3 regions of the Anaerobacillus sp. 63XJN7_4_ISO-PGPR-S23-413 genome follow, and region 3 is predicted to be linked to each of the others. Evidence: riboswitches for the same ligand, from Rfam matches in the RefSeq annotation. Region 3 holds a riboswitch; each other region holds the start of a gene.
What was found. Region 3 has a riboswitch for lysine ahead of AC0VYO_RS17455 (Na+/H+ antiporter NhaC family protein). Riboswitches for the same ligand answer to the same signal wherever they lie in the genome.
Positions count from the first base shown of each region.

Region 1: another riboswitch for lysine. It lies ahead of AC0VYO_RS15685 (aspartate kinase); the one in region 3 lies ahead of AC0VYO_RS17455 (Na+/H+ antiporter NhaC family protein).
Region 2: another riboswitch for lysine. It lies ahead of lysA (diaminopimelate decarboxylase); the one in region 3 lies ahead of AC0VYO_RS17455 (Na+/H+ antiporter NhaC family protein).

Region 1 covers NZ_CM149688.1:2,962,028-2,970,322, reverse strand. The annotation lists gene AC0VYO_RS15700 (FTR1 family iron permease) at 1-891, shown strand, start outside; gene AC0VYO_RS15695 (hypothetical protein) at 1,005-2,513, shown strand; gene uvrC (excinuclease ABC subunit UvrC) at 2,591-4,372, shown strand; lysine riboswitch at 4,452-4,640, shown strand; gene AC0VYO_RS15685 (aspartate kinase) at 4,885-6,120, shown strand; gene AC0VYO_RS15680 (YslB family protein) at 6,151-6,594, opposite strand; gene AC0VYO_RS15675 (succinate dehydrogenase cytochrome b558 subunit) at 6,903-7,511, shown strand; gene sdhA (succinate dehydrogenase flavoprotein subunit) at 7,586-8,295, shown strand, end outside.
Region 2 covers NZ_CM149688.1:2,524,440-2,532,734, forward strand. The annotation lists gene AC0VYO_RS13365 (DUF309 domain-containing protein) at 1-228, shown strand, start outside; gene AC0VYO_RS13370 (GNAT family N-acetyltransferase) at 250-612, opposite strand; gene ribH (6,7-dimethyl-8-ribityllumazine synthase) at 842-1,312, opposite strand; gene AC0VYO_RS13380 (bifunctional 3,4-dihydroxy-2-butanone-4-phosphate synthase/GTP cyclohydrolase II) at 1,346-2,539, opposite strand; gene ribE (riboflavin synthase) at 2,566-3,222, opposite strand; gene ribD (bifunctional diaminohydroxyphosphoribosylaminopyrimidine deaminase/5-amino-6-(5-phosphoribosylamino)uracil reductase RibD) at 3,222-4,304, opposite strand; FMN riboswitch at 4,447-4,592, opposite strand; gene AC0VYO_RS13395 (peptidylprolyl isomerase) at 4,615-5,052, opposite strand; gene lysA (diaminopimelate decarboxylase) at 5,145-6,470, opposite strand; lysine riboswitch at 6,565-6,752, opposite strand; gene AC0VYO_RS13405 (spore germination protein) at 6,799-8,292, opposite strand; gene spoVAEA (stage V sporulation protein SpoVABEA) at 8,273-8,295, opposite strand, start outside.
Region 3 covers NZ_CM149688.1:3,327,337-3,335,631, forward strand. The annotation lists gene lipA (lipoyl synthase) at 1-426, opposite strand, end outside; gene AC0VYO_RS17440 (M23 family metallopeptidase) at 610-1,596, shown strand; gene AC0VYO_RS17445 (methionine/alanine import family NSS transporter small subunit) at 1,639-1,743, opposite strand; gene AC0VYO_RS17450 (sodium-dependent transporter) at 1,745-3,271, opposite strand; gene AC0VYO_RS17455 (Na+/H+ antiporter NhaC family protein) at 3,505-5,082, opposite strand; lysine riboswitch at 5,233-5,413, opposite strand; gene yunB (sporulation protein YunB) at 5,571-6,341, opposite strand; gene AC0VYO_RS17465 (YunC family protein) at 6,479-6,772, opposite strand; gene AC0VYO_RS17470 (bifunctional metallophosphatase/5'-nucleotidase) at 6,866-8,254, opposite strand; gene AC0VYO_RS17475 (sulfite exporter TauE/SafE family protein) at 8,270-8,295, opposite strand, start outside.

The DNA of each region.
Region 1 (8,295 bases), 370 kb from region 3:
CTTCTCATAATTGGAATCATAACTACCTATATGAAACGAATGGGACAGTGCCAGTATAATAAATATGTCTGGTTAGGTGCTGGGCTTGCTGTAGTTGCAAGTGTAGGCGTAGCCATGTTGTTCCAGGTTGTTTTCACCGGGTTCGCAGCGATGGGAAGCGAGATTTACCTGAAAATTTCCATTATGCTAATCTCCGCCGTATTATTAACTCAAATGGTATTTTGGATGGCTTCACATAGTCGCAATCTTAAAGGAAAGACAGAAGGGAAAATGACGGAATACATTACAACGGGTAACGTGGTAGGCATGGTCATTCATTCTTTTCTCGTTGTCCTTCGTGAAGGTGTAGAAACCGTATTTTTCTTTGCTGCAATTACTGGTGGCGATATTGGTAAAGGATTTGAAGGATGGGGAGCGATTACTGGAATCTTGATTGCTTCCGCTGTATCGTACTTTTTCTTTAAGGGCACGATGCGCATTCCGCTTAAATCGTTCTTTAAGATTACTGGAATCTTTATTGTACTTATTGCCGGTGGCTTATTTGTACAGGGAATTTCGATGATGCAGGATATTAAACTAATTGGTAGCGTAATGCCTCATGTATACGATCTTACATGGTTCTTGCCAGAACATCCGATTGACTACGCGCATTATGTTCGTGATCATGGTGTGGCACCTCTTCTCTCAGGAGACATTGGAATTTTCTTTAAAGCGTTGTTCGGTTACTCTTCAATGCCTTCCATTGAAGAAATCATCGCGTACGTTGGTTATTTTGCAGTGATTTATCTTCTTGTGAACTCAAAGAATGAACCTGTAAAATCAGAAGTGAAAGAACCGAGTAAAGCGATTTTTAAAGCGACAAACGAAATGAAGCAATCGACAGTTAAATAAATTTCCAAAGTGCAAGGCGAAATTCTTCGTCTTGTACTTTTTTTCATCGGAGGTATTTAAAAAGGATAGATTAACGTATGACCCATACCAAGAATTATAAAGGATGATTAGGATTGGATCGATCAGGTAGATACCTTATACGAGCTAGAAACATTAAAATACTCATCTGGCTGATTTCAATGAGCAGTATCTTGTTGATTATTTGGTGGAGAACCGCCTATGCAACTGAGTTACCACGTTCTTGGGATCAAGTCGATTTCTCACTAGCTTTAAATCGATTTGATTTATTTGCCATGCAACCTCACTTTCCCGGATATCCCTATTTTATTCTAGGTGGGATGTTGTTAAATAAATGGATAGGAAATCCCGTTGAGGCTTTAACGTTATGGAATGGACTATTAATGTCGCTTTCTATGTATCCAGCATATGCAGTTAGTCGCTCTTTTCTTTCAAAAACACTTAGTATGGCATCAGTAGCTCTTATTCAATCAATGGTATTTGTCAACGTGTTAACCATTCAACCGATGAGCGAGGCGGCAGCGGTGGCTATTCTATGGTGGTACTTATGGAGTTTGCAAAAAGCATTTCATCGCGAACATTCATTCACGAGCATCGTTGTCGCTTCTTTGTTGTTTAGTTTACTTTTAGGAGTTCGTTTATCTTATTTACCTTTTGGTGTCGGCCTTCTACTACTATTAATACAGAGAAAAAAGCAGCATAAGTCCATTAAATCCTACAGTTTATTTTTACTCACCCAGGTCGGTATAGCCGTCATCTTTCAATTAATTTGGGTAGGGGGTCTTGCTGCTTCTGAAGGTGGCGTAGCTGCATTTTTACAGCTAGCCTTTGGGTTCTCTGAAGGTCACTTTGAAGAGTGGGGTGGAACTGCGGTTTCAGCCTCAGCCCCACTTTTGGAACGAATATCACATCTGATATTGAATAATATAGTTTGGACAGGTCTTAGCGGTCAATCGCTAATGATTTTACTACTATATCTAACCTTTTTTACGTTCATGATCTTCCAAGGGGTGAAAAATAGTGGGAGAACATTGCGAGAAATTTCATGGTTTGGATGGGCATTTGTCGCTATGGCATTTAGCTATTTTCTATGGGCCCTTTTGGCACAAAACATTGATAAGCCAAGACATATCCTGCCTCTACCTGGGATAATAATGTTAGGATTTGTCTGGATAGGGTTAGGAAGACAGGGTAATAACTCAACGAAAATAATGCTTGGTTTAGCCGTAATGATTAGCATACAATCACTTGTTTCCTATTCAACAATGAAAGAAGCAAACGATCCAGCAGCTGTTTATCAATTGATGGATTATGTAGAGCAAATTAACGAGCCGGTCATTGTGTATACTTGGGAAGAAACTAGGGTAATGTCCTATAACAAGGTGTCATTTGAACACGAACAAATTTATACGTATTCAACCTTTCTATCTGATCTTCAATATTATGATGAGCATCGCGTATTTTTAACAGGACAGGTTCTCGATGGATTTAAGAAACAGAATATATCGATGGATGGTCAGATCAAAAAGGTCAAAGAATTCCAATCCTCCACATTGTATGATCCTGTCTATCATGACATTGTTTTATATGAGTTCTTAAGATGATAGAAAATTGAGGTAATGTGTTACAATGAGAGGGGAACATAGATACGCCTTGAAAAGGAGTAGTGAGGTGAGGCAGCATGGAACAACATCTTAAAAATAAGCTAGCAATCCTTCCTGACCAGCCCGGGTGTTATTTAATGAAAGATCGCCAGGGAACGATTATTTATGTTGGGAAGGCAAAGGTGCTAAAAAATAGAGTCAGATCTTATTTTAGTGGATCACACGATGGAAAAACGCAGCGGCTTGTAAGTGAAATACGTGATTTTGAGTATATCGTAACCTCCACAAATCTTGAAGCTCTTATTCTTGAACTTAATTTAATCAAAAAACATGATCCGAAATATAATGTGATGCTTAAAGATGATAAAAGCTATCCTTATATAAAAATAACGGCAGAAGAACAGCCCCGCTTAATTACGACACGTAAAATAAAAAAAGATAAAGGTAAGTATTTTGGTCCATATCCGAATGCTTATGCAGCTAGTGCAACAAAGAAGCTTTTGGACCGACTATATCCTTTACGTAAATGTCGTAAAATGCCTGATCGCGTCTGTCTTTATTATCATATAGGCCAGTGTTTGGCTCCATGTGTCAACGACGTCTCTAAAGAGCAAAATAAAGAGATGATTGACGGGATTACGCGTTTTCTAAACGGAGGTCACCAGGAAGTTAAAGAAGACATAGAAAGAAAGATGACCACAGCATCTGAGAATATGGATTTCGAGCGAGCAAAAGAGTTTCGTGATTTAATGTTTCATATTGATAAAGTTATGGAAGTGCAAAAGATCCAATCTAACGATGGTATTGATCGGGATATTTTTGGATATAGTTTCGACAAAGGATGGATGTGTGTTCAAGTTTTCTTTGTACGACAAGGGAAGTTAATTGAGAGAGATGTTTCACTTTTCCCTTTCTATAATGATGCTGAAGAAGATTTCTTAACTTATATCGGTCAGTTCTATCTTCAACAAAATCATCCTAAGCCAAAAGAAGTATTGCTTCCTCAGCAGGTTAATGCTCAAATGGTAGAAGAACTTCTACAAATTCCAGTTCACCAGCCAAAAAGAGGCAAGAAAAAAGAGCTTGTCGAGCTTACAATGAAGAATGCGACCATTGCCATTAATGAGAAATTTTCATTAATTGAACGCGACGAGAAAAGAACGATTGATGCTGTTGACAACTTGGGAGAAAAGCTTAATATAGAAGCTCCGCTCAGAATTGAAGCTTTTGATAACTCGAACATTCAGGGCACGAACCCTGTATCCGCTATGGTTGTTTTTCTTGATGGAAAGCCAAAGAAAAATGAGTATCGCAAGTACAAAATCAAAACAGTGGAAGGACCAAACGATGTAGGTTCTATGAAAGAGGTTGTGAGAAGAAGATATTCAAGAATGCTTAAGGAAAATGGTCCGCTTCCTGACTTAATTATTATTGACGGCGGAATAGCTCAAATACAGGCGTCACAGGATGTGCTCGAGAATGAGCTTGGTCTGGACATACCGGTTTGCTCGCTGACGAAAGATGAGAAACATAAAACGTCTCATCTTCTTATTGGTGATCCTCCTGAAGCTGTTTATCTACCAAGAAATAGTCAGGAATTCTACCTGTTGCAAAGGATTCAAGATGAAGTACACCGATTTGCGATTACGTTTCATCGACAGCTTCGAGGAAAATCGATGCTTAAGTCAAGTCTTGATGATATTCCCGGTATCGGAGAGAAGAGAAAAAAGAAGCTGCTAAATCATTTTGGATCGATCAAAAAGATGAAAGAAGCAAGCGTTGAAGACTTACACAACGCAGGACTACCAATGAATGTTGCAGAGGAAGTAGTCGCTCGATTTGAAAGTCAATCAAATTAATTTGTAAGAACATGTTGCGGCATTCACGTAAGTTCGTTATAATGAGTGAAATTTAATAGTTCCACACTTCGAAAGTTGAAGTGATGGTAGAGGCGCAAAAACCAATAGTAAGCTTACTGAAGAGTGTTAAGACTCAGTGATAGGAGCTGAAAGGGGGATTTGCCGAAGTGGAAAGACGCTTATCCGTCTGAAGCTGGATCTGTATTGAATAAGTGCAGAGCTGTCATCCAATACCTACCCGGGAATTGGATGGAGAACTATCTCACAAAGGGACGTTTTCTTGGATTTGTTATGAAAACAACAGTGAGGTTTTTCTCATTGTTGTTTTTTTATACTTTAATAAACGCTTTACAAGTTTAAAGTATAAAAAATGAAGGCTATCGCTATTTCAATCTGGTGAGTGGCCGAGTTTTTTAATATCCATTTCGACTCTTAGTTAGTGAGTGTTTGTAACGTGCGATGATTACGCACTATGAGGGATAACGAGCTGCATGAAAGAAAGGATGGAGAGAGTGGGACTACGCGTATTGAAATTCGGAGGTACGTCTGTTGGAGATGTAGAGAAAATCAAAAATGTTTCCAAAAGGCTTATGGAAGCTGTAAATAATGGAGATGAGGTTGTTGCGGTTGTTTCAGCGATGGGCAAAACAACGGATGAGCTTTTAGGATTATCAAAAGGGATAACAGCTACACCGTCTGCAAGAGAGCTTGATATGCTTCTAACGACTGGAGAACAAGTAACAACAGCGCTTCTTTCGATGGCATTAAATGAAGAAGGGTACGATGCTATTTCATTAACTGGCTGGCAAGCAGGAATTAAAACAGAGTCGCTTCACGGCAATGCCAGAATCCTCGATATTGATGCATCACGTATGAATCAACACCTTGCTGAAGGGAAAATTGTGATAGTAGCAGGATTCCAGGGGCTAACTGATACGTCTGACATCGCGACGCTAGGGCGTGGTGGTTCCGATACAACAGCTGTGGCGATTGCAGCAGCTCTTAAAGCGGATCGTTGTGAGATATATACAGATGTGGATGGCGTGTATACGACAGATCCTCGATATGTGAAAGGTGCAAGAAAGCTTTCTACGATTTCTTATGATGAAATGCTTGAACTTGCTAACCTTGGGGCTGGTGTCTTACATCCTAGAGCGGTTGAGTTTGCAAAAAACTATAACATCTTGCTTGAGGTCCGCTCGAGCTTTACGAATGAACCTGGAACGCTAATTGAGGAGGTCGTATCAATGGAACAAAATTTGGTGGTTAGAGGTCTGGCTTTTGAAAGTAATGTAACAAAAATAACAATTTCAGGTTTGCCGAATGAGATTACAACACTTCCTTCCTTGTTCTCATCTCTTGCGGCAAATGGTATTAATGTAGATGTGATCATTCAAAGTACAGGAGAGAAAAATACAACGAGTATCTCATTCTCAATTGAAACAGCCTCTCTTGAATTAACTCTTGATGTGCTCCGTCGCATTAAAGTGAAACTTCCCTACGAACATATTTATCACGAATCAGAACTTGCTAAGGTATCCATAGTAGGATCAGGTATGATTTCTAACCCTGGTGTTGCGGCACAAATGTTTGAAGTACTTGCTGAACACGGGGTAGAAATGAAGATGGTGAGTACATCAGAAATCAAAGTGTCAACGATCGTTCCAGAAGATAAAATGATTTATGCTATTGAGTCGCTACACGATAAATTTCAACTAGATGAAAGAACCCCTGTTAAACAAATGTAATCAAAAAGGAGACCACATGTGGTCTCCTTTCTATTCAATCTGATCTTTTGGGTCCCATTTTACTGTGAATTGAATTTCATTCTTTTTATCAGTTTCATAGGCTTCAGCGATGCAACGAAGCATATTTTGATATTGTTCAGCAAGAAAACCTGCTTCTAGTTGATAACAAGCATTTCGACTAGTATTTCTTCGCTCAGTGATAAGAGCTGACTGAAGATCAAACGTTACTTCATTCTTTTTTTCTTGTGCAATTGATAATTTACCCCATCCAGCACGCTGAAAAAAATCCTCGATCTCTTCTCGAGTGGAGAGCGGGAATTGCCTAGCCATTTCTTTTCCAGTCCAATATAAAACAGCCGGCTGTTCACTACCAAGAAGTTCAGGAATAAGAACTTCTCTATAAAATTCATATCCAAAAGCAGTTGTTTCTATTTCATGACTATAATCAATCGAGTTTGTGCGCTTCTTAAACATAAATTCCTCCCAGCTTTTCTACAAAATAATTATAACGTTTTATCGACAAATCCTCCATAGCACCATAGATAGAATTTATATATATAGAAAGCGTATTCAATTGAGATATACGCAGGTGTTGCAAGGGAATTTTGAAAAATCTAAATGTACACGTTTTCTTGACGGTCCTAAATGATGGGAGTACAATGGGTATGTCACAATATAATCGACAGAAAGCGATGATTTCTGTGCATGCAAAGACTTCTTTATTAGAAAAAAATGCACTGGCAGATGGTAGCTTAACAACTTAAAAGGGGGACACACAAAACATGGCCGCAAGTCGAGACTTTGTAAGCCGAAAATTGCATTCGCTTCTAGGAGTAATTCCGCTCGGACTTTATGTTACTCAGCATCTCACTGTTAACTATTTTGCAACAAGAGGGCCCGAGGCGTTTAATGACGCAGCTCATTTTATGGAGAGCCTTCCTTACAGGTATTTGCTTGAAATTTTCGTCATTTTCTTACCGCTCTTATTCCATGCGATTTACGGTGTTTATATCGCATTTCAATCCAAAAACAACGTAAGTCGATATGGCTATTTACGTAACTGGATGTTTTATTTGCAGCGGATTTCTGGCGTTATCGTATTAATATTTGTAACTTGGCACGTCTGGCAAACGAGAATACAAGCTGCGATGGGAGCAGAAGTAAACTTCCAAATGATGGCTGATATCTTGTCTAATCCAGGAATGATGATCTTTTACATCGTTGGTGTACTTGGTACTGTCTTCCACTTCGCAAATGGCTTATGGTCTTTCTTTGTAAGCTGGGGCTTCACAGTAACACCAAAATCACAGCGTACGATGACATACGTAACAATGGTCATTTTCGTTGCACTTTCAGTTGTTGGCATGCGCGCATTATTTGCATTCGTTTAAGAAAGTGAACTGTCTTCACCACGTCTGATACATAACTTTCAGACAGAGCCAGCATTTAAGGGGGAACTGTTCTTATGAGTAAAGGTAAATTAGTGATAGTTGGAGGCGGCCTTGCAGGTTTGATGGCTACCATCAAAGCTGCGGAAGCTGGAATGCAAGTAGATCTTCTTTCCATCGTTCCGGTAAAACGTTCTCACTCTGTATGTGCGCAGGGGGGAATTAACGGGGCTGTTAATACAAAAGGAGAAGGAGATTCTCCTTGGGAGCACTTTGATGATACAGTTTATGGAGGAGATTTCCTTGCAAATCAACCTCCAGTAAAAGCAATGTGTGATGCAGCGCCTGGTATCATTCACTTAATGGATCGTATGGGCGTAATGTTTAACAGAACACCAGAAGGTCTACTAGATTTTAGACGCTTTGGTGGAACACAACATCATCGCACTGCTTTTGCCGGTGCAACAACCGGGCAACAGCTTCTATATGCGCTTGATGAGCAAGTTCGTCGCCATGAAGTAGCAGGCCTCGTTACAAAATATGAAGGATGGGAATTTCTCTCCGCTATTTTAGATGATGAAGGTGTATGCCGAGGAGTTGTTGGTGAAAACTTAACAACTTCTGAAATAAGAAGTTTTGAAGCAGATGCGGTTATTATGGCGACTGGTGGACCTGGTATTATCTTCGGTAAGAGTACAAACTCTGTTATTAATACAGGTTCTGCTGCTGGTGCGCTTTATCAGCAAGGGGCTATTTATTCTAATGGGGAATTTATTCAAATTCATCC
Region 2 (8,295 bases), 800 kb from region 3:
CTCATCAACACTCACTCTCCATACCAGGGATTTGATATTCCTCTCACAAGCTCCACCCTTCAAACGGCTTGTGAAGAAAGATGTCGTGAACTTGAATGTACTTATGGTAGTAAAAGCGATCTTTCGAATATAGAACTTATCCATCGTCATACGAGACGTGATCGATCAGATGTAATTGAAGAAAGAAAACAACAATTTGAAATAAAACAACAGAAAAGGAACGGCTAAGCCGTTCCTTTTCTTTGCATCTTACTTCATATTTTCTTCCAAGTGACACCTTTCAAAAAATGTCCCCGTATATTCATTACCCTTAATAGATATTTCATCACTTAGCATTTCTCGAAGTGCTTCAACCATTTGTTTTCCAATTCCTTGATGGCGATGGGAAGGATTAACGCTAATATCCTTTAACTCTACTTCGTTGTCGTTTACCCATTCAATTCCGAGCAATCCAATAATATCTTCTTCTTTCCAAAGAAAAAGCTGCAAAGAATCCATATCCTCATAGTCTTTAATCGATTGTTGCAGTTTCTTAATATCTTTTTCGTTCGGCATGAAGCTTAATAGCCCCATGGCTATTTTCTCATGAGCTTTCTTATAACGAATTAGCATGATTATCCCTCATTAAAGTAATTCTTGGCTTTCCGTTTAATAACTTATTCTAAAATCAATTAGAATGTTAAAATGATTCGACGAACAAGCTCAGCTAGCATGATAATGACAATGATCACACAGACCTAAGAATCAACCATTTTCTTTCTCTCTTCTTGGCTTTACGATTCCAAACTCTTTTGCCCTTCATCGCATACCATACTCATCATAGCCAAAAATGAACTGATAATCAACCTTCAAATGATTTTGATAAATTAGCCATTTCAATTGCTGCCGTTGCAGCATCCCAGCCCTTGTTACCAGCCTTAGTACCTGCACGTTCAACAGCTTGTTCAATGGTATTTGTGGTTAATACTCCAAAAATAACAGGTACACCCGTCTGCATCGTTAAATTCGCCACGCCTTTAGAAACTTCTCCACACACATAATCAAAGTGTGGTGTCGCCCCGCGAATAACCGTACCAAGCGTAACAATTGCATCATATTTTCCCGTTTCAACCATTTTCTTTGCGGCAAAGGGAATTTCAAATGCTCCAGGAACCCATGCTACATCAATGTTTTCTACGGACAAGCCATGACGCTTCAATGCGTCTTCAGCACCTCCAAGTAACTTACTTGTAATAAATTCATTAAATCTTCCTACTACTATACCCACTTTTAACCCAGATCCAACCAAGTTTCCTTCAAATGTTTGTCCCATTATTAATATCCTCCTATTTTCATACGTAAATTTTTAGAAATGAAGCATGTGTCCTAGCTTGCTATGTTTTGTTTTTAGGTACTTTTCATTCTCTTTTCGAGAAGCCATCTGAAGAGGTAGCCTAGATGCTACTTCAAGACCATAACCTGTTAACCCAGCTATTTTACGAGGATTGTTTGTCAGAAGGTTCATTTTAGAAACACCAAGGTCTCTCAAAATCTGTGCCCCTATTCCATAATCCCTTAAATCAGGCTTAAATCCAAGCTTCTCATTCGCTTCAACTGTGTCGTAGCCCTGTTCTTGCAGTTTATAGGCTTTCATTTTATTAAGAAGCCCGATACCTCTTCCTTCCTGGCGCATATACAAAAGCACTCCATGACCTTCCTCTTCAATTTGTGCCAATGCAGCATGTAGTTGTGGACCACAGTCACATCGAAAAGATCCAAACACATCACCAGTTAAGCATTCAGAGTGAACTCGCACAAGAGTTGGTTGATCTGGTAAGATTTCTCCTTTAATCAAAGCTACGTGCTCTTTCTGATCAAGAATGTTCGAATACCCTACCGCTCTAAAAGAACCAAACTCAGTCGGAAGTTCTATTTCTACTTCTTTTCGAACAAGAACATCTTTACGGTTACGATATTGGATCAGATCTTTAATCGTAATCATTTTCAAATCATACTCTTCAGCAATTTCCTTTAGATCAGGAACGCGCGCCATTTCACCGTCTTCTTTCATAATTTCACAAATAACACCAGCCGGGGCAGAGCCAGAGAGTCGTGCCAAATCGACTGCCGCTTCCGTATGACCTGCTCTTCTAAGGACCCCTCCATCCTTAGCAATCAATGGGAAAATATGACCTGGTCGATTAAAGTCTGAAGGTTTAGCATCCGGGTTAATTAAGTATTGAATTGTAGATGCTCTTTCAGCTGCCGAAATTCCTGTAGTTGTACTTTTGTGGTCGACACTCACTGTAAACGCTGTACCATGAGAATCTGTGTTATGATCTACCATTGGACTCAACTTCAGTTCATTTGCACGCTCTTCCGTAATCGGCGTGCAAACAAGGCCTCTTCCTTTTGTAATCATGAAATTGATTGTTTCAGGTGTGACTTTATCGGCTAAAGCGATAAAATCCCCTTCATTCTCCCTGTCTTCATCATCACAAACGATCACCACCCGGCCTTGCATTAAATCATAAATCGCTTCTTCTATTGTATGGAACATATACGATGACCCTCCTGATAGTACCATTATTTAAATCCATGATCTTCAAAAAACTGACTCCCAAGTGAAGCAGTAGGTTCGGGTTTTGAACCGCTTCTTTGCTCCAAGTACTTCATAATGTATTTACCAAGCATATCGCATTCTATATTCACTGTATCTCCCACTCTTTTTCTCCCAAGCACCGTTTCCTCTACGGTATGGGGAATAAGAGATATAGTAAGAGAGTGCTCCCCTATTCCAAAGACCGTAAGACTAGTACCATCAACAGAAACTGAGCCTTTTTCAATAAAGTAAATTAAAAGGTTTCGCGGAATCGAGATGTCATAATAAACAGCATTATCGATTTGTTCTACACGAGTAATTTTCCCCACACCATCAACATGTCCAGAAACAAAATGACCACCAAAGCGTCCATTTGCGGACATAGCTCTCTCAAGATTCACCGATGAGTTTGGCCCTAGCTGACGAAGACTGCTTGCACGAAATGTTTCAGGCATAATATCTACGGTAAAAGAAGAGTCTGTATACGTCGTAACAGTTAAGCACACGCCGTTTATCGAAATGCTATCTCCTAAATGAACGTCTTTTAAAATAGTCGACGCCGCAATTTGCATTGCAATGGATTCTCCTGATTGTTGAACACTTTCAACTCTTCCGATTTCTTCCACAATACCTGTAAACATTAAGAAAGCCTCCTTGATGAAATAATTCGAATATCATTTCCAATTTGTTCTACGCTATCCACTTGTAAATCGATCGCTTCATTCATCGTTTTAAAACCTGCACCTCCGAAAGCCGTAGGAGATTGACTCCCACCAATTAGCTTCGGCGCAATGTATGTAATAACTTGTTGAAAAGAGCGTGATTCAAGAAAGCTACCGTGTATTTCTGAACCACCTTCAACAAATACTGATGTAATTTCTCGTTCCCCTAAAAGGTCAAGAACTTTATCCATTGGGAGCAGTGGATCTGTGACAGCGATGATTTGGACATGTTTTGGGAAAGATCGCTTATTTTTTAGCGCAGCTCGTTTTGTTGTAATGATCCATGTTTCTGCATTCTCATCACTTATTACTTTAGCGTCAGAAGGCATCCTCAATTGACGATCTAACACGATTCTAATCGGCGATAGCCCTTCACCGAAACGAGTCGTTAGTGATGGGTCATCAGAGAGGACGGTTCCAATACCTACAAGAATGGCATCATGTTGATGACGATAGGCATGAACATCTTTTCTCGAGTCTTCCCCCGTAATCCATTTACTATCACCTGAATGAGTTGCTATTTTGCCATCAAGCGTTGTAGCAGCTTTCAACGTTACAAATGGTCTTTTTTGTGTAATGTAATGGAAAAACATCCGGTTTAGCTGTAAGGCTTCTTCTTCCATAAGCCCAATATGGACAGCTATGCCTGCTTTCTTTAGTTTAGTCACACCATTTCCTGCGACCAGGGGATTCGGATCTTGACTTGCAATAAATACCTCTTTGACTCCTGCTTGAATTAAAGCATCAGCACAAGGAGGCGTCTTTCCATGATGACTACATGGCTCTAGTGTCACATAGGCAGTACTCCCACTTGCTCGATTGCCCGCCATCTTGAGTGCTTGAATTTCGGCATGGCCTTCTCCAGCCTTTAAATGAGCTCCCATCCCTACGATACGCCCACTATTAACAATGACAGCTCCTACGGAGGGATTCGGACGCGTTTGACCTATCGTACTTCTAGCTAAATCGATCGCTGTTTTCATAAAATCCGTATGATTCATCGTATTTACTCCTGTTCCACTCTCCATTATTGGTTGAGAAGGAGAACAAAAAAAGCCTCCCAAAACACAGCTGTCCCGGGAGGCAAAAGTATATGCCAAATAAGCCTTTTGAATCTATGATTCAAAAGGAAATTGGTCACTTTTATTCCTTCTCCCATCCAGACTATACTGTCGGTTCTGGTTTCTCACCAGATCCACCGTTTGCTTACGCAACCGGGTCACGGACTTAGCTAGCATAAGCTAGTCATCACCGCCGGTTGGGATTTTCACCCGACCCCGAAGGAAAGTATTAAGTTTTTAAGAGTCTGATCTATTCTTCGTCCCAGACTTTTACTTCTTTCATTACGTCACCCTGTTTAACGCGAAGGACCGTATCCATTCCTTCTGTTACTTGACCAAAAACGGTATGAACGCCGTCTAGATGAGGCTGAGGTTCATGAACTAGGAAAAACTGACTGCCGCCCGTGTTTTTACCAGCATGTGCCATAGACAATGAGCCTGCTACGTGCTTATGAGGGTTACCTTCTGTTTCACAGTCAATTGTATATCCTGGTCCACCCATTCCAGAACCTGTAGGATCTCCACCTTGAGCAACAAAACCAGGGATTACACGGTGAAAATTCACACCGTTGTAGAAACCTTCATTTGCAAGCTTCTCAAAGTTAGCAACAGTGTTAGGTGCTGCTTCTGGATAAAATTCAATTTCAATAACTTCTCCATTTTCAAATGCAATTGTTCCTTTTTTCATAAATAAATCCTCCTGCACTAACAATTTTCTTAAAAGCTCTTTCATTATAGCACAGACTGAAGCTGTTCCATATCATTTATGCTTTTCAACTATTATTTTGATATAATCGCTTGTTTTAATGGCAAATCATGTCGAACTAAATCCTCGTATGACTCTCTCTCAACAACAAGGTTGGCCTCACCATTTTCAACAAAGACAACAGCTGGTCTTGGTAATCTATTGTAGTTATTTGCCATGGAATAACCATATGCCCCCGTTGAAAAAACAGCCATCGTATCACCAGCAATCGCTCGCTGTAACTGGCAATCCCAAATTAACATATCACCTGATTCACAACACTTTCCTGCTACAGAGTATAGGTGGTCTTTTGCTTCATTCATTCGATTTGCTATTGTGGCTTCATATTTTGCCTGATAGAGAGCAGGGCGTAAATTATCCGTCATCCCTCCATCTACAGCGAGGTAATGTCGCAACTCTGGAACATTTTTGTGTGAACCAACCGTATATAACGTCATTCCAGCTTCTCCTACTAGTGAACGACCAGGTTCAATCCAGATCTCAGGCATGTTCATTTGCCCTGTTACCTGATTTCTGATTGTTTCAATCATAGCTTCGATGTAGTTCCCTACTGGTAATGGGTGATCTTCACTCGTATATCGGATTCCAAATCCTCCACCAAGGTTAAGGACTTCAGGCTCAAAACCATAGGCATCATACCATGTTGTAAGATAGCTATAAATCTTTTCAATAGCCATTACAAAACCATTTGTTTCAAAAATTTGTGAGCCTATATGACAATGAAGTCCAAGAAGATGAACAGCACTCATTTTTGTTACATCCAATATCGCGCGTTCTACCTGACCACTCTGTAAATCAAAACCAAATTTAGAATCTTCTTGGCCTGTTAAAATATAATCATGCGTATGTGCTTCAATACCTGGTGTTATACGCAACAGCACATTAGCTTTCACATTTTTTTCTTCTGCAATTTGCTCAAGGAGAGATAATTCGTAAAAATTATCAACAACGAAGCAACCTATTTCTGCATCAAGCGCCATTCTAATTTCAGATTCACTTTTGTTATTTCCATGAAAATGAATACGCTCCACGGGGAAACCTGCCTTCAAAGCAGTATAAAGCTCTCCACCGGATACAACATCCAAACTTAATCCTTCTTCTTCTGCAAGTTGGATCATTGCCATACATGAAAAGGCCTTACTAGCATAAGCTACTTGATAGTTTACATTCTCACGTTCAAAGGCACTTCGAAACGCCCTTGCTTTGTCTCGAATCATAGCCACATCATAAACATATAACGCAGTGCCAAATTTTTTTCCTAATTGGACCGTATCGATCCCTCCAACTGTTAAATGCCCCTCTTCTGAAACTGCAGATGTACCGTATAAATTCACAATCATTTCTCCCCTCTCGCTTATATAAATGCGAGCTCCCTCCACACAATAAGAAAAACAGCCAACTTTATAGATAGGCTGTTTTCTCCGTATCCTCACGAGTTGGATTAGCTCACCACTGAAAGAAATTCATCCTCCAGTGACAGTCTGCAACTTATTCAGCAGCAGCCCAGCAAGAAAAGGATGGGTCCTTTCTCACTTCGGCAAATTGACCTTTCTGATATCGTCTTCGCATTCCATTCTATGCTCAGATATCTTACTCATTCGTTTTGCGCCTCTATCCCCATTACGTTCAATGAGGTCTATTCAATTAAGAAATAAATTATCATACTTTTTAAGATTCGGCAAGTGGTTTGTCCGGCTGCTTCGTTTCATTCTGGGGCTCTGTAATACTTGGACGCAATTTTGTCAAAGGAACAGAAACGCGAATTAGCACTTGAATAAACGCTTTTGCATTAAAAGGAATGAATGGCCATAAATAAGGTGTATTTAATGGCTTTAAGGCGACTAGGAAGAGAATAATAGCTGTCACGCCTATTATATATCCTGGAACTCTGAAGAAAAAGACAAGGAAAAGTAGTAATAATCTAACTAGTTTGTTCGCTATTGATAACTCATAACTTGGCGTTGCGTAAGAACCTATAGCCGCAATAGAAACATACAGAATAACTTCTGGAACAAATAATCCTACATCGATGGCAATTTGACCAATTAATACAGCCGCAATTAAACCCATCGCTGTAGAAAGCGGGGTAGGCGTATGAATGGCGGCCATTCTCAGTGTTTCGATCCCAATTTCTGCAAGAATGATTTGAATAAATATCGGCACATTCGTTTCATCATTTGGCCCAATAAAATCAATCGATTTAGGCAACAACCCAGGTTCATATACCGCCAATAACCACAGGGGAAGTAACAATAGCGCTGCTAGCATTCCTCCAAAGCGGACCCATCTCAAGAATGCACCTGGTAATGGAGCTTCCCTGTATTCTTCTGCATGTTGAACATGGTGGAAAAAGGTTGTTGGCGTAATAATAACACTCGGAGAAGTATCGACGATAATCAAGACATGCCCTTCTAACAAATGGGATGCGGCTACATCTGGCCTTTCCGTATATCGTACAAGTGGAAAAGGATTTCCCGCCTGATGCACTAAAAACTCTTCAACAGTTTTATCAGCCATAGGAATACCATCAATATTAATTTCTTTTAGTTTTTTCTTAATGATTTCAACTAAGTTTGGGTTAGCTACATCCTGAATATAAGTGATACACACATCCGTTTTGGAACGCTCTCCGACTTGAAATATTTCATTACGCAAACGACCATCTCTAATACGCCTTCTAGTAAGTGCAGTATTCTCAATAATATTTTCTGTGAAACCGTCTCTAGAACCTCTGATCACTTTCTCAGTGTCTGGCTCTTGAGGCGTTCTACCTGGATACTTTCGAACATCAATAATGTAAGCAATCTCTTCGCCTTCCATAAATACAGCGATCAGTCCAGAAAGAACTTGATCGACGACCTCATCGAACGTCTCTACTTTTGTTACTTGCTGATGGGGTAAATGATTATGGATAACTTGCTCGAATTTAACGGTCAAGCGATGATGATCATCTAATTCCATCAATTCACGCATGATTTCAACAATGATTGATGTATCACATAAACCAGTACAATAATAGAATTGTATTTCTTTATTCAAAATCTTGAGTTTACGTACACCTACGTCAAAACTTTCCCCAATGCCAATTGATTTTTTCAAGAAGTCTTCATTTTCTTTTAATTTTTTAAATATTTTTTGTTTGTTATTCATTTTTGTTGTCATAGA
Region 3 (8,295 bases):
TGGAAGAACTTCGATCGAACAGAACGGATTTTTACGACGAATAGCACGTACGGTTTCAGCAAAAACAGCCGCGCCACCATCTTTTAAATCATCTCGCGCTACAGCGGTAATGACCACGTGTTTTAGTCCCATCTGTTCAACGGAATCCGCAACGCGTTCAGGCTCTGCCCAATCAAGCTCAGTTGGAAGACCAGTTTTTACTGCACAGAAACGGCATGCACGAGTACAAACATCACCAAGAATCATAAAGGTTGCCGTCTTACGAACAGCCCAACATTCATGAATATTCGGACAACGCGCTTCCTCACAGACCGTATGTAACTTTTTCTCGCGCATCATCTTTTTTAAGCCTTTATAATTTTCGTTTGTATTTAGTTTTATTTTCAACCACTCTGGTTTTCTTAAATATTCTTCTTTCTTACTCACTACACTCACCTCACCTATTACTTTTCTGTAATAAAGAATACCATAGGTAACTCATTCATTTCTATAAAAAGTGTGAATCTATTGAGGATTAAGACTTTAGACCTTCCATTATTTAGTTCTAATGATTTACGCACGGAAAACCAAACTAAGGGTAATGACAAATTACGAAAGGAGAAGAAACACTTGAGAAAATATAGTTTTCTTATCCTTATTCTTTTCTTCCTCATCCCTATAAACGTTCGAGCTGCTGATATAGACGAAGATAAACTAAGAAGCGAACGGAAGATGTTATTTCATAAGATGGAAGCCGTCACACAAGTCCCCTGGTACATCTATGCTGGTATTGATCAATATGAACGAAGCATTAGGCGCTCACAAAAAGATATTCCTCGTGAAAAAGGTGCAATAGCTATCTATATTACGCCTGAGAAATGGTCTGGGAGTACGAATCCAAATAAAGAAGATCACGACCCTATCTCGATATCGTTCTTTAATGGAATTGGCCTCGATGGCAATGGAGATGGCAAAGCCGAGCGTACTAATGACGAAGATCTACTTTATACAATTGGGTCTTTCATACAACAGTATGGAAGTTCTTTAGAAGATATTCAAATTGGTCTTTGGGACTATTATCATCGTGACCAGGCAGTAAGGACGATTACAAGTAATAGTGCTGTTTATCATACATTCAAAACGCTTAAACTCGATAAGCATGCTTTTCCCGTACCACTTCACGCAAACTATAGTTACCGAAGCACTTGGGGCGATCGACGTGGCTGGGGCGGACTTCGAATTCACGAAGGAACGGATATTTTCGCTTCTTATGGTGTTGGAGTGAAAGCGACAAGTTACGGAACTGTCGAAACGAAGGGATGGAATGAATACGGTGGATGGCGGATCGGGATTCGGGATATCGATGGCAATTACCACTACTATGCTCACCTAAATGGGTTTGAAAAAGGCATTGAGAAAGGTCATGTTGTACAGCCAGGTGAAATCATTGGGTATGTTGGTAGCTCTGGATATGGACCAAAAGGAACGGCTGGAAAGTTCCCGCCACATCTTCACTATGGCATCTATAAAGACAACGGAAGAACAGAATGGTCGTATGATCCCTATCCTTCGTTGAGGCTCTGGGAACGACAGGAACGAATACGCAACAAAAAGTAAGCAAAAAAGAAGAACTAGCTCGCTAGTTCTTCTTTTTATGTTCTATTGTTTTTTTGATACTCTTACAGCATTCAAAATGCTAGCCGCAAGACCACCCCATATAATAACCATTCCAACTACCATCATGAAAATCGCGCTACCACCCATATTAGCTTACCTCCTTATACTTTTGCTGTTCAGCTTTCGCATCCCATTTCTTTAGGCTGAATAGAATTCCAACCAGAAGGGCGAATCCTGCGACAGCCCAGCCACTATAAAGAATAAAGCCGTTTGAGTAGCCTTCATAGTTCCCAGTCGGTGTATCAAACTGACGAAGAAGATTTGTCTTAAAGAGATCGAACATCATATAACCAAGTACGAGAGGAGTAATGACTCCAAGACAAGCTTTCCACCAGTACTTCAGTGAAATGTCTGAAATGCCGTTTGCATGTGACTCAAGCGTATTAAGCTCACGAAGTACCCATGCTACAACAACCACCTCCACTAGTCCTACAAAGGCAATTCCGAACTGGTTAATAAAGTAATCAGCTGCGTCAAGGAAGAACAATCCGCCTTGCGTTGCAAACAGAATCGAGATAATAGAGGAAATCCCTCCACCAATTAGAACAGCTTTCGTACGAGAAATTCCGAACTTCTCAGAAACACCTGCAACATATGTTTCGGAAATAGAAATCAGTGAAGACAAACCTGCAAGTACAAGTGAAGCAAAGAATAAGAATCCGAACAACCCGTTCAAAGCTGGAAACTCATTGATTATTTGCGGGAAGACAACGAAGGCTAGTCCTACGCCACCGCTCACTACTTCGCCAACGCTAAGCCCCTGCTGCTGAGCCATAAATCCAAGCGCTGAGAATACCCCGATACCTGCTAGAAGCTCAAACGCCGAGTTACCAAAACCAGTAATAAACGCGTTATTCGTAATATCTGATTTCTTAGGTAAGTAACTAGAATAAGTAATCATAATAGCAAAAGCAATGGATAAACTGAAGAAAATTTGTCCGTATGCAGCAACCCAAACACTTCCTGAAGTAATACTGTCAAAATTCGGTGTAAAGAATGCATTTAGACCTTCAGCAGCACCAGGCAGTGTCACTGCTCGAATCACAATGATTAAGAAAAGAACAATTAATGTAGGAATGAAAATTTTATTAGCACGCTCAATTCCCTTTTTAACACCTGCAAGAAGTACGCCAAGTGTAATGATCCATACTGCAATTAATGGGAGAAATACGCCTGGTACGATACTACCTGTTTGTCCAGGATCAACCGTTAATTTCAGATAATCATTGAAGAGGAATGCTTCTGTATCAGAACCCCAACTTTGATTAAATGCAAAATAGCTATAAGAGATGGCCCACGCAATAATTACCGCGTAGTATGTGGAGATGACGAATGCAACGATAACGCCCCACCACCCAAGCCATTCCATCTTCTTATTCATTCGAAAGAACGAAAGTGGTGCGGATCCACGGAATTTATGACCCAATGTAAATTCAAGAATAAGAATTGGGATTCCGGCTGTTAATAATGCAAATAAATAAGGAATAAAAAATGCTCCACCACCGTTGTCATAGGCTACGGCCGGAAATCTCCAAATGTTCCCTAGACCTATTGCTGAACCAACTGCGGCTAATATAAAACCAGCCCTTGTCCCCCATTGCGCACGATTTTCCAAATAAATTACCCCCTTAGACAAATGTTAACCTTTTTCACCATAAGCCCCCTTCCAGAAAAAGGTTAAGACTTTTAAGTAAATTCAGATTATTTTGTTTATAGTATATCTAGTACGTATGTCCTTGTCAAAACAATCTTTTTACATTTTTCGTATGAATCGTTCAATTTTCTATATAAATCTCTCTATTTTTGTGAAAATACATAAAAAAACAGGAGGAATATCCTCCTGTTTGATTAATGATTTGCCATTTCAACTGGTCTGTTGGCATATTTTCCTTTTAGCATGAAAATTAATAATCCGAATAGAATCGCTGTTGCCACAAGACCAAGAATGGAACTACCAGTAAAGCCAAGAACCAGATATCCTAGTAACGAAATACCTGCAACGAGCAATGCATAAGGCAACTGTGTCATCACATGATCGATATGGTGACTACCCGCGCCTGTTGAAGAAAGAATTGTTGTATCCGAAATTGGTGAGCAGTGATCTCCAAATACAGCTCCTGCAAGAACAGCGGCAAGTACAGGAAGCATGTAGGTAGGATCCGTAGCAGCAGCAATCTCTCCTGCGATCGGAAGCATAATGCCAAATGTTCCCCACGAAGTTCCCGTTGCAAACGCCATAACACCTGCAAGTAGGAACAAAATAGCTGGTAAGAAGCCAATCACAATGTGGTCATTAACAAGTCCTGCAAGATACTTACCAGTCCCTAGTGAGCCGATAATTTCAATCAATGTCCATGCAAAGAAAAGAATGTATACGGCTGGAAGCATTGATTTAATGCCTTCCCAAATTCCTTTTCCAAGAACCGCTCCACCCATTCGTTTTGGAAAGAAGAAGAGGAGAGAAGTTATAAGTCCAATGATTCCACCATAAAGGAGAGAAGCAGCAACGTCTGTATTTTCAAAGACAGACAAAGCTGTCACGGCTGTATCCGTTCCGCTAACAGCCTGAATTCCTGTGATGACCATAAACGTCACAGTACCAGCAATTAGCATAATAATAGGCCATGCAAGATCAGCTACTTTCCCCTTCTCACTTTCAGGTAGTCCTGATGTTTGACCAGGTACGGCACCTTGATTCGGATCAAGCACTTCTCCTGTTTTCTGTGCACGGTCTTCATGTACTCTCATTGCCTTAAGATTAATGTCAAAATAACTAACAAAGAACACCATCGCAAGTGCAAAGAGAGCATACAAATTCATTGGAATCATTCTTATAAAAGCTTCTAACGCGCCAACACCTGTAATGCTATGCGTTGCTAATACACCACCAATTAACGCGATGATATAAGCGCCCCAGCTTGAAATAGGTGAAATAATACACATTGGTGCTGCAGTTGAATCAATGATATAGGCAAGCTTTGCCCTTGAAACATTGTGCCTGTCCGTAATCGGTCTACTTACGTTCCCAACTGCGAGCGAATTAAAGTAATCATCAATAAAAATAATAATACCAAATACCGCTGTGACAATCTGTGCGCCTACTCTTGTTTTCACGCGTTTCATGGCCCACTCGCCAAATGCGCGACTTCCACCTGATATCGAAATAAAGGCCGTCATCATCCCTAATAAAAGCAGGAAGAAAATAATGTACATGTTCCAAGTATTTAAACCACCGCTCTCGGAATCAATGAAGATCCCTTTTACGATTGTATAAATTTCTTCTAATGAATTTGGTACACTCCAATTGTTGATCATTAGCGCACCAAGAATAATGCCTACTCCTAAAGAAGGAAGCACTTTTCTAGTCACCACTACCATTAGCAAAGCTACGAGTGGTGGAATAATGGATAGAACTGAATTCTCCATGAATATCCTCCTAATAAATGATTGGTCATCATAACCGGAATGGACGCCTATCCCTCAGCCTTCTCGTCGTGTTTGAACGCAAAAAAGCGAGCAATGATAGGATTGGTCCTATCATTGCTCGCTTCACCGAGTCAATGTTAAGTGTCCACCCCGATCAGTAGTTCTCCATTACAAGTTAGACTCATAATGACAGTTCGACACTTCTTCAATGTCGCCCCAACACAAATAATGTGACCGTTATTTATGCTTCGGCAGATCTCCCTTTCGATGCTGATCATTGGTGTCATTCTCCCAACACGTACTCATGAGGATCTGCTCCTCTACCTCATCGTATAAGATAAGGAACAATATTAAGTTCAGTTTTAAAGTATACCTTACTTTCGTTGTTTGTGCAATTGTAGATTATTCCAGAGATATTTCTATTAGAAGGGAACCATTTTTTTAGCTATCGACATTGAACATTGAAGCTGGTTAATGGCCTCCTTTTCTTAATCTGGCTTCGGCAAAACGATCGATGGATTTCCACCATTTCCATTATCACCATTATAATAATAAGGAACGTCTCCCTGAATAAATAAATCTCCAATTTTTACAGAGTTCGAAACTTCAGTATTCTTTGTAGAGAAAGGAATAATTACGTTCATCTCAACTTTAATATTGATATACACTTCAAGATACGTGTTGTTAATTCCCGTTTCTTTCACCTTTGTATCAATATTAGAGACCACATCTCCAATCATTTCAAACCGTACTGGAATCCTCGGCCCAAAATTTGAAAGAAGAACATTATTTGTAGCCATCCCTAAAGGTATGGAGTATACGATTCCTTGTTGATTTTCGGTACCTTCGTAATCGATATCTATATCATTCTTAAAGGTTTCCAGCTTATCTAAATCACCAGCTTCAACATAATCTAAGTAAGTTTGAACTCGTTCTGTGGCCTCTGAGATCAATCGATTATAAACTTGCGAGTTAAAGCTATAACTTGGTACTTTTTCGGAATCATTACCATGAACGATAATTAAATTCTCAACGTCAATACCGTCTGCGATCTTCTTTGAAATGGCATCATTTATTGCTTGCGCAGCAACTTGACGTGTTTTTGTTTCAGCAATACTGATTAAGCTTGGTTCAATTCCTTTATTAACAATCCATAATCCTTGAACAGTAGTAAAGATAAAAATAATAAAGGAGATGACAAAAACATATCGAAAGGGAAGCGGTCCCTTTCTAAAGAATTTTCTACGAGTTCGAAACAACATGAACCCTCCCTTCTCTTCTTCATGTATATGCCATGGAGAAGAGAAGTATGGACAATTTCCTAGAAAGAGCCAAAATCAAGCTATTAAATGTTTCATAATCGAAAAGAAAGCCGTAGCAAGTGCTACGGCTTTCTTCACATCATCTTAAGCATCGCGTCTCTACCCTTAGTTCCAATCGTAATGCCTCGCGCTTCTGCTTCAAGCGTAACAGATTCGAGCGGTGCATCAAGCAGTTGTTCAATAGACCGTACACCAACAGCTCTTCCTGCGATAATCTTTCGGTCACTTAACTTTTCATTAAGTAAGGCTACATCGAGTGCGCCGCACATGATATACCCATTGTCATTCATGACCGCTAGAAAATTCGTTTTCGGAAGCTGCATACTGACAGCTGTAAAAGGATGACCGTCAATCATGATTGGTGACATAGTGATCACGTCATTCCCGCCTCCTGACCTGAATGAATATCACTATATCTATATGAGACAAAGAGCATGTTTGACAATCAAACACTGAAAGTTTTAATGTCTATTTTCTAAACGCCATGCAAGGAGATCTCGAAGCATTTCAGGTAAAAAGTATTTCTTTTTAGCATGCTTCATTTGAGGATAGAATTTCCCAAATGTGAACATATCAGCCGTGGCAACGGCATATTCTTCATCAGAAACAAGCTTATTTCCGTTGTGAAAAACATCTGTTACATGATAGAGGCCGTCGTCCATTTTGACAGAGGTAACCTCAAGCCCATCGAATGCCATGATCCCCATTACCTCTCCTCGGAAACCGAGACCTTTAAAACTTAAATTCACTATTTCATCTGACATAGAATAAGAAATGATTTCTCGTAACTCGCTTCCTTTTAGCACCACTTTGCAAGGATTAACAGGATGAGGGCAAATGCGATGAAGGTCTTCTCTTGATACATTTCCTTCTGGTAACCCATCAAGCAACATACCAGCGTTAATCATGCCAATATCCGCTCCACACCACTCTCTAAGAGCGGCAGCTAACTCATCAGCTAGAACCGAGCGTTGAAACCATTCAGATTCAAGAGGCTGTTCAAGACGACAGACGACCTCTTCAAGCATCTTATGTGCATCAATACTTAGTTGTTGAATCATGGCCTTCGCTTCCTCGTCTTCTTTACGATTCCGGACGGTTATCGCATATGCTTCCTTCTCATTCACTTTCTTTGTTTCCATATCAAAACAAATCGAAACTTCTCCAACGTAATTCCCGTTTTTACCAGACTGAGTAATAAGCGTATCCTCTACAAGCATGCCATGCTTCAGCACATGATGCGTATGGGCTCCAATAATAACATCAAGCCCATTCATTTCCCTTGCTAGCTGTTCATCATTACCTAAGCCCATATGTGACATCAATACGACAACATCTGATTGACTGCGTACTTCATCAATGAGGGACTGTAAGAAATGGAATGGAGAATCAATCTGCCATCCAAGTAGTGAGTAGAATTGTTCATAAGGGATGGTAACACCTATAATTCCTACTTTAATGCCATTTAACTCATGGATCTTGTAAGGTACAGCCCAGGAAGGCCTTGTACCATCTTGATGATAGAGGTTGGCGACAATCACCTCGAACTTAGCGTCTGAATAAAGCTCTTCTAGTTCTTTTTTTGAAAACGTAATACCCTCATTGTTCCCGATAGTGGCATAATCATATTCCAGCTCATTTAGTAACTGAACGTTACCTTTGCCGACAGTTCCTTCTGTCATTGGATGCACCTTATCAGAGTGATCTCCTAAATCAAGAAGGAGATAAGGTGTCCCTTGAAGCTCATGCATTCGCTTCTTCTCTTTCAAATATGAAGAGACTTTTGACCAATTTGCGAAATGACTGTGAAGATCGTTTGTATAATAAAATTGTAATGTTCTAGAAGTCAAGACACTCTTCCTTTCTTATCCCATCGTTCCCTGCCAGATTA